DNA from 3 places in the Fervidobacterium nodosum Rt17-B1 genome. Region 1 is predicted to be linked to each of the others. Evidence: predicted binding sites of a transcription regulator. Region 1 holds the regulator's gene; each other region holds the start of a gene.
The links. Region 1 encodes HrcA, which represses chaperone genes, less so after heat shock. Its sites were predicted from a motif close to ATTAGCACTCNNANNNTNNGAGTGCTAAT; they were not measured.
Positions count from the first base shown of each region.

Region 2: groES (co-chaperone GroES) is a predicted target of HrcA. The motif match lies at 2,053-2,081, and genes of this name have one in related genera.
Region 3: FNOD_RS01590 (ATP-dependent Clp protease ATP-binding subunit) is a predicted target of HrcA. The motif match lies at 1,707-1,735, and genes of this name have one in related genera.

Region 1 covers NC_009718.1:1,339,306-1,342,596, reverse strand. Annotated here, with positions in the region: gene dnaJ (molecular chaperone DnaJ) at 1-529, opposite strand, end outside; gene FNOD_RS06520 (nucleotide exchange factor GrpE) at 582-1,166, opposite strand; gene hrcA (heat-inducible transcriptional repressor HrcA) at 1,202-2,224, opposite strand; gene FNOD_RS06510 (carbohydrate binding domain-containing protein) at 2,668-3,291, shown strand, end outside.
Region 2 covers NC_009718.1:1,675,668-1,678,958, reverse strand. Annotated here, with positions in the region: gene FNOD_RS08055 (hypothetical protein) at 1-754, opposite strand, end outside; tRNA gene FNOD_RS08050 (tRNA-Ala) at 931-1,006, shown strand; gene FNOD_RS08045 (hypothetical protein) at 1,202-1,828, shown strand; gene groES (co-chaperone GroES) at 2,115-2,384, shown strand; gene groL (chaperonin GroEL) at 2,406-3,291, shown strand, end outside.
Region 3 covers NC_009718.1:334,485-337,775, forward strand. Annotated here, with positions in the region: gene FNOD_RS01580 (MATE family efflux transporter) at 1-340, opposite strand, end outside; gene FNOD_RS01585 (MFS transporter) at 405-1,574, opposite strand; gene FNOD_RS01590 (ATP-dependent Clp protease ATP-binding subunit) at 1,793-3,291, shown strand, end outside.

The DNA of each region.
Region 1 (3,291 bases):
CCCACTTACTACCAGGTTCAACTCCTTCACCATGACAGTGCGCACATTCTTCATATCTATCGTATTCAACAGTTACATCCTTTCCCGTGAATACGTCTGCTTCATTTAATGTTACTTCTATATTTATATCTTCGCCACGTTTTGGTACCCTTTTACCAGATACTCTTTGCGATGATTGTGTGCGCTGATTGCCAAAGAATATGTTGAAGATATCATCATTGAAGAAATCTTTAAATATATCTTCAAAGCCAAAGCCTCCACCAGAAGATGTGGTGTATTCATAATTGTAAGGTATACCTTCCCCTACGTAACCAAATTTGTCGTACATCGCACGCTTTTGAGGGTCAGAAAGTACCTCGTATGCTTCCTGAATATCCTTAAATTTTTGCTCTGCAATTTTTTTCTTATCGCCAGTGTGTCTATCAGGATGCCACTCTTTAACAAGCTTTTTATACGCAGCTTTTATTTCATCATCACTAGCATTTTTTGAAACACCTAATATTTCATAGTAGTCTTTTTTGACTGGCATAAAAATCACCTCTCAAATTTTCTGAAATTCTAATTCTGGTATTCTACGATTTTTAACTTTTTCTTGGTTTAATTGCTACTTTCACTTTCGCTGGCTTTATAACCTGCCCGTTGTATGTGTAACCTTCTTCAATCGTCTCGATTATTGTATATTCTTCTACATCTTCGCGTTCTTCCCTTTCCACAGCTTCATGTAAGAAAGGATCAAATCTTCCAGAAGTATCTATTGGTTTTAGTCCTTCGTTTTCTAATGTTTTGAAAAACTTTTCGATAATTTTCTGAGTTCCTTTGTAAAATTCTTCCAAATCTTGAGTTTGGTTGTAATAATTAAGCGCCCTCTTGAAATCATCCACAATTGGTATAAGATTTCTGAAAATTCTAAGAGCGGTACTACGTGTATTTTCCTTTAATTGACGTTCAACGTCTAGTTTGTAATTTTCGAAAGATGCTTTTATAAATCTTGCAGCATTTTGAATCTCTTTGAGCTGAGCTTCAAGCTCGGCAACTTTTTCTTTTAGTTGCTTATTCTCATCTTCTATATTTTGTACGCTATTCTCTTCACTGGTATTTTCTTTAATTTCTTTAATTTCATTGTTTTCAGTATTTTGTTGTTTTTTTTCTTCTTTTTCGAATTCCATCTAAATCCCTCCTTTATATTCTTATTCTTGTCTGTTTACACATTTCTTGATACAACTGTGAAGTATTCTGTCAATCTGTTAAGCATGAATTCAAAGCTATCTATTATTTGATCGTACTTTCCATACTTGTCAAATATAACAGCGATACGTCCAATTGGTGTTGATTCTGCGTAAAAATCACCTAAAATTACTGAGAAATCATCTAAAAATCTTAAGCTATGTTCTTTACCTATGTATATATCGCTTTCCAATTCAAAAACGTCTTTGTAAAAATCTTCACTGGAAACATAGCCAAGTATATTTTGCAACTTCTTAAGGTTTATTCTGTCATTAGACAACAAATTATACAGTCCTTCTGAAATGTAATCTTCGTATCTCTCCATAGACAATCTCTCAGTTATTTCCAAAAACCCTTTCCCCATTTCTGAAAAATCGAATTCTTTGAAATTATTTATCTTGGATATTATTTCTTTAATTCTTGTTTTAAACTCATTCAAAGTAAGTCCAGAGATAACCTTGTTAAGTATTTCCTCAACGTGTGCTACATTTTCAATTTCGCCATGTTGAAGTGGTATTGAAGAGCTTAAACCAAGCGAGGTAACTATATTCACTATTGAAAAATTCTTACTAACAGGTGTAATTACAACTCTCTTTACTCTTAGGTTTAGAGGATTTGGTTTTTCTATAATTACCATGCCTTTAGTTGAAGAGCTTAGCAATTTTGCCGCGCCGGTGAGAACTTTTTCCATATCACCTATTGGAAAATTAGCCGCTGTGTCAACATGTGTGCTTTTCGACTTTATTTCATCACGTATTTTTTTCAATTCACTAACGTAAAAACGTAACCCTTTGTCGGTAGGAACTCTTCCAGCGGATGTGTGTGGTTGATAAATGTAACCAGCCCTCATAAGCCTATTCATATCATTTCGTATAGTTGCGCCAGAACGCCCTATAATAGCGCTCTCAAGCACACGTTTAGAACTTACCGGAGTTTTTGTGTTTATGTAATCCTGAACAATGCAGTAAAGTATCTTTTTTTGGCGTTCTGTAATATCCATAAAAGCACCTCCTCAGTGCTTGAATTTTACTTTTTTATTTGTTAGATTTTCGTTGCTTTGAAAATTATCACTTATGTTAGCAAACTTATTATCCATCTGCCAAAATTATACCACAAATGCTCTTTTTGTCAATCTTTTAGAGTAATAACTCTCGATTTTTACAGTTGCTCAAATGCTAGGGGTGTATAAAAAATAAAGATAAATCGAGAATTAAAAACTATAGTTCGCATTTTTTCATTTAATTGTTATTAAATGTTTAATTTTTCAAAGTTTTGTGTGTAACAGGTTACATTAGTATAATACTAAACGTTCGGTGGAAAAACTTTTCTGAATAATTCTAAAATCTTTAACTGTGATAAAAGTTAATTTAACTATTTAGGAATTTGGAGGTGTGAAAATATGAGAAGAGTTGCGGAGTTTTTGCTATTAACAAGTGCTCTTTTTTGATTTCGTCTTTCGTGTTTGGTGGAAATGTTTCAAGTACAAGTGTTGTAAATAACGGAAGGTTTTTAGTTCCCATAACAAACGATCAACAAAAGAATCCATATGATTGGTGGCTTTGGGAAGCTGCAAAGTACGGTGTCAGCAGTGGAAAGGTTGAGAGCTATGGTGTTAAAGATGGTTATGTGCACATAAAACTTGCGGATGTTGGTTCTGATACATGGCACATACAATTCAATCAATGGGTTAATTTAACACCAAAACAGAGCTATTATATTTATTTCAGAGCCAAGGCGGATAAACCAAGAAAAATTAATGTGAAAATACTCCAAACTCATGATCCATGGACGAATTATTTCTCGCAAACGATAGAACTGACACAAGAATGGAAGACTTATGAATTTTACTATACTCATCCTGACAGAGCGGATGAAACTGTAACGTTCGGCTTTGAACTTGGAAGACAAGAAGTAACAACTGTTTATTTCTCAGATGTTGTAATCAAACCAATTGATAAGTCGGAAATTCCACCAGAGTACAGAACTGAAGAAGAACCTGTTGAGACTGTTGAATACGAGTTCGATGAAGAAGAACCGGATAATTTAGTCAACGATGGTGATTTTAGC
Region 2 (3,291 bases), 340 kb from region 1:
TATCGTCTGTAAGCTCTATCCTAACTGAGACATTGGAGTTTTCAGAATAAAAAGTATCCGCATAAACACTTATATTAGGCGGTGTTAAATCTCTTGGCCTTACATCAAAAATTAGTTTTGTCGCATCTTCACTTTTGTAAGCAACCGAACGTAAAAACAATTCAGTCTTTCCGGGTTCTGTTATCCTTGGCAATCTTAGATAAACGTATTTATCAGAAGTCTTTGTCGAAGAACTAAACCACGACGTGCTCGAACTCAAAATTCCATTAACATTGATATCTACAAAAGGATTTTCACCATCTAATTTCAGTTGTAAAAGTACCTCGTCACCAACATATGGCACCTCTGGAATAAGCTTTATATCTTTTAAGTAAGGTGGGACCAAATCATATACTGTCAAAGTCGAGGATGCAGTATACCATTTACCTTCAGTTATAGAATACCCTTCGGCTTTTACCGTATACACACCTGGCATTTTAGGTGACCAGGTTTTGCTATAAGGGTAAGCGCTTAACAACATCAATTCGTTATAACTGTTGTTACTAATAATTACCTTTATATTCGATATACCCGGTTCTCTTGGCTCCACATTGATATTTATCGGTGTTCCAATAACAGCAACAGAAGGAATTGAAATAGATATTTTTTGACTATTAGAATCATCAAGTTTTTTTGCAACACAAGAGGCTAATGAAACTATTAAAATAACGGTAATAAATATTCCAAAAAAGCCACTTGCATGAATTCTCTTCATGCTTGACACCTCCAGTTATCCATAAAATTCACCAAATCTTATTTCTACATATATTATCTAAAATCCTATGTAAAAATATATTTGCTTCATTAATCATGCTTAAAATTGACAAAATATCTTGATTTTTTGTATAAATATGGTAAAATGATTAGCGTCAAACAATTGGTATATCCAGTGGGGCCGTAGCTCAGGTGGGAGAGCGCTACCATGGCACGGTAGAGGTCGTGGGTTCAAGTCCCATCGGCTCCACCAAATTTCAATAGATCGTGAAAAAGCCCTGAATTCTTCTCAGGGCTTTTTGTTTATTAATTTGTCGATTAGAAGCAAGATTAAATGTGACCTCTTAGATTTGTGATATAATAAAGCGAAGAAATTTACAGGTACTGCTTAAGACAGTTGAACACTTTCATTTGAGCCTATATTTAACAGCTACAAGGGGGGACGTATATGGATTTTGAAGCTATTAATGAGCGTATTTCAGAAATTATTAACAAACATACCGAGCTTGAGAAAAAGCTCTTCGTTGTTAATCAAAAAAACAACTATCTCTCTTCTTTGAATGAGGTCTTAGACGAACTTTCAGATATGGTTTCAGAAGTTTCTGAGAAGGTAGAAGACTGGCTTGATTACGTATCTGATTTAGCCGACAACATGGACGACTGGCTCGAGGAGTTCTACGACATGGTTGATCAATTTATAGATATGGCACAGAATTCAATAGACCAAATCGGTGAGTACGATGAAGATGATAATGAAGAGTACGATTTTGAAGAAACAGCTGAAAAAGTTGTAAGTGTATTTGAAACCTGGGAGAAACAGTTTTCTCAGTTGATGGAACTTGTAAAAACTGGAAACAATAAAGTTGTAGAGATGTTTTTGACCGTCAGTAAACTTCAAAATGAGGTTGATGTCCAATCGTTATCGAACATGAAACAGCTTGTTAGTCACTTAGTTGATTGGAAAAAACGTATAGAGTTGGCTGTAAGCGATTTTGAAAGGTGGAAGGACTTTGTTGAGAAGCAAGTTGAAGATTTTGAGGAGTTTCATGAAAATATCAAAGACGTATTTGAATGATGATGTGACTCATATATCGAGTATTAAGAAACTAAGGTACAAATATGTTGTTGAGTTTCTCAAAATGTCATGAATTTATCTGCACGATGAACATCTGAAAATTTTATCCAAAGAAAGAATAAGAAAAAAGAAGAAATGTGCAAATATTTCTGTTTAGATTTTAACATTAAGCTATATTCAGTCAAAACGGCAATTCACAAACTGCCCTTTTTTGTTATACTAAAATTAACAAACGGAATATTAGAGTGATAATCAAACCAAATCTTAGACAGGAGGGGGTAAGAGTATGAAAGTGAAACCACTCGGTGAAAGGTTACTTATTAAGCCCATCATTGAAGAAAAAAAGACAGCAGGTGGAATTGTCCTTCCAGATGCCGCAAAAGAAAAACCCATGAAAGCAGAGATTGTTGAAGTTGGTAAACTTCCTGAGGATTGCCAACTCAAAGTTGGAGATAAGGTAATTTACAACAAGTACTCTGGCACGGAAATAAAGATAGATGATGAAGATTACATCATCATTGATGTAAGCGATATTTTAGCAAAAATAGAAGAGTAAAAATTCAAGGAGGTGTGAGATATGGCAAAGTTATTAAGATACAGTGAAGAAGCAAGAAGGTCATTAGAAGCAGGTGTAGATGCAGTCGCTAATGCAGTTAAGATTACATTGGGTCCAAAAGGTAGAAATGTTGTTATTGAAAAATCATGGGGCAGCCCAACAATTACAAATGATGGTGTCTCTATAGCAAAAGAAATTGAATTAGAAGACAAATTTGCAAATCTTGGTGCACAACTTGTTAAAGAAGTTGCAAGCAAGACTAATGATGTTGCTGGTGACGGTACAACAACGGCTACAGTTCTTGCTCAAGCGATGATTAAAGAAGGACTCAAGATGGTAGCAGCTGGCGCAAATCCGATATTGATTAAAAAAGGTATCGACAAAGCAACATCAAAGGTTGTTGAAGAGATTAAGAAAATTTCAAAGAAACTTTCAAGCACAGAGGATATCGCACACGTCGCATCAATCAGTGCAAATAGTGAAGAAATTGGTAAATTAATCGCAGAAGCAATGGAAAAAGTTGGCGAAGATGGAGTTATCACAGTCGAAGATAGCAAAACAATTGATACTTACGTTGAATTTACAGAAGGTATGCAATTCGACAGAGGTTACATCTCACCATACTTTGTAACAGACCCAGAAAAGATGGAAGTCGTTTACAATGAACCATTCATACTCATCACAGATAGAAAACTTTCAAACGTTAAACCGCTCATCCCTATTCTTGAAAAAGTAGCTCAAACAGGAAGACCACTTGTAATTATCGCAGAAGATGTTGAAGGTGAAGTTCTCACAACGTTAGTTCTCAACAAACTCAAGGGAACACTTAACACCGTAGCAGTTAAAGCTCCTGGCTTCGGTGACAGAAGAAAAGCAATGTTACAAGATATAGCAATTCTCACAGGTG
Region 3 (3,291 bases), 940 kb from region 1:
CAACTTCGGTGTCTTTCGTATAAAAATTCATCAACGGTTTTAATACAACCAAAAGTATTGCAGAGGCTAAAACAGCGACGAAACCTTTGAATATAAGAGTTTGCTCGATTATCTTACTTGTTAGCTTCTTGTCTCCTTTTCCGTAAGATTGTGAAATCATAGAGACGGAGGATGTCCCTATTATTTCGTTGAGTATCTCGACTATCCAAAAAATTGTCGAAAATAAAGTAACACCGGCTATCGCCTTAGACGATAGCCTACCTATCCAAAATAAATCCACTATATCGTACATCGATTGCATAACACTACCAACAATCGATGGAAGGGCTAATTTAAACAACTGTCTGGAATTATCAAGGAATTTCGATTTATCAAAATTCGTAAAAGCACCTCCAAATTCTGTATTATACGGAATTTTTAATATGCTTGTACATCTTTATCATAACATAAGCGTTTGCAAAGTAGAAAATGGAACTTATTACGAATATAAGTGTATAACCATTTTTAAAAGCAGTTAGAAGTGAAAACATCTCAGCAGACAGAGCACGTGATACATTATTAACGAAATTATTAGCGCCGTTTATAGTTGCAATCTTATCACGCCTAACATTTGAATAAACGAGTGCGCTTAGCAAAGGACTAACCATGTTCATAACTGCGAATCTAACTATATAGACACTTGTAAATGTTATCGGTTCTCTCACAAAACTTAAAGAGACTATAAGTATAGGTACAACTACGTAAGAAAAGATAAGTATATTCATATCGCCGAACCTCTTACCAAGTTTGTGAGAAAACACTGCCCCAAGGCTTGTTGCCAATTGCGCCAAAGCTAAAATTATACCTATAACGGAAGCACTCATTTTGAATAAATCGTAAAATATGACATTTCCAAAACTAACGAACAATCCAGCCCCGAAACCAACACTTATCGTTGATAGCATATAGTAGAAAACTACTTTAGATTTTTTAGGAGAAAATACAGATATAAATTCTTGAAAGTCAATAACATTGGAATTTTTAAGATTTACTTCATTTTGAATCCTCAATTTTCTTAAAGGAATTATAGCAAAAATTCTTGAAAGGCTTGCAGTGATAAGAACCCATTTTGCTGGAAACATATCGCCAAGTACTCCACCCAAAACATTTCCTATAACTCCGGTAAACATTCCAACTCCGAAATTTAAACCAAAAAATTTTGCCCTATTGTCACTATCAGTTTTAAGAACTAAGAGAGTCGATAAAATTATGGAAGTAGCTGAAGTGAACCCACCAAAAAAGAACGAAGTGATAATCAGTTGAAAATAAGATTTGGTGATTACACGGTATACGCCAAAAAATATACCTAACAATTGCGAAAATATTATCAGTTTTTTCTTATCGAACTTATCAGCAAAAAAGCCAAATACCAATCCAAAAAATGCCGCTCCCCACAAACTATTAGAAGTTATTTTTCCAACAATACTTGTTGGAACTCCGCTTTGTCTTAAAACTAAATTAAATAGTGTTCCGTATATCCCCTGAGCAAGTCCATCGATAAAGGTGAATAAAGTTATAAGCAAAGGTTGAGACATTTATACACCATCTTCCTTTTTTACCTATTTTGTTCGTATTTCAAACTATTCTAATTCAATTGTACCATTAGGCCAGAAAACTTCAACAACTAAACAAAAAACCAACTTATTCAAAGTAACACAAAATTAAAAAATATCACTCTTGACATATAAGTGATAATATGGTAAAATTCAAAACGAAAGGAAAAAGAAAAAAATAGAAAAAAGGAGATGATTTTATGGTATTTAACATGGAGGACTTCACGGAAAATGCTCAAGAGATACTCCAGTCTGTTAACGACGTCTTAAATCGTTACAGACAAAACCAGTTGGCGCCTGAGCATATTTTGTTAACTATGCTTGAAAACACTAAAACCGCAGCTGTAGATATTCTTACTTTCCTCAATGTTGATACGGATGCGTTGAGAAGAGATGTTGAAAGGATTATTTCTTCAAAAGGTGGTTATTACTATTCTGGCAGCGGTGGTACAAACCAAATTTACATAACCCCAGATACAACAAAAGTTATTAACGAGGCAAAACGCGAAGCGAAAAGAATGGGAGATGAAAAGGTTGGTACAGACCACTTACTTTTAGCAATGGCTATTGTACCAGAGACAACAACTTATAGGTTATTGAGTAAATACGGGGTAACACAAGATGCGCTTTACAGTGCTATAAAACAATTAAGAATGCAAAGGACTTATTCTGAAGAAGAAAACATCGACATTCTTGCAAAGTTTACTGAAAACCTCACCGAAATGGCAAAAAACGGACAACTCATGCCTGTAGTTGGCCGTGAAAATGAAATCAACAGGATGATTGAGATACTTGGACGCAAGATTAAGAACAACCCCGTTCTGATAGGTGACCCAGGCGTTGGTAAAACAGCGATTGTTGAAGGGCTTGCGCAAAGGATTGTTAATAAGGACGTGCCAGAATTCTTGAAGAATAAAACAATACTTAAATTAGACCTTGCAAGATTGGTTGCTGGTACGAAATTCAGAGGGGAATTCGAGGAAAGACTAAAAAAACTTATAGACGTACTTAAGAAGAGAACAGACGTTATACTCTTTATCGACGAATTACACACAGTTGTTGGTGCTGGTGCCGCTGAGGGTGCACTTGATGCAGGTAACATTCTAAAACCAGAGCTTGCCCGTGGAACGTTAAGGGTTATCGGTGCGACTACAGTTGAAGAATACAGGAAACATATTGAAAAAGACAAAGCGTTAGCAAGAAGATTCCAAGTAATCTTTGTCCCAGAACCAAGTATAGAAGAAACCATCGAAATCTTGAAAGGTTTGAAGGCCAAATTTGAAGAATTCCACAACGTCTCTATAAGTGATAAGGCAATTGAGTTTGCGGCGAAGATGTCCGCAAGGTATATCACCGACAGATTTTTGCCAGACAAAGCAGTTGATCTTGTAGACGAAGCTGCGGCAAGAGCAAAAATTGATGGAAAGAAAGAAATAGTTGAAGAAGATATCGCAAGTGTTATTGAAAGATGGACGGGTATCCCCGTCGGTAAAATAATGGGTGATGAAAAGGAAAAGATAAAGAACCTTGAAAAGATAATACATGAAAAGTTTGTTGACCAAGAAGAAGCAGTGAAGATTGTTTCGAATGCAATCAAAATGTCCCGTGCAGGTATTAGAAATCCAAAAAGACCACTTGGTGTGTTCTTGTTCCTCGGACCAACCGGAGTTGGTAAGACAGAGCTTGCTAAGAGATTAGC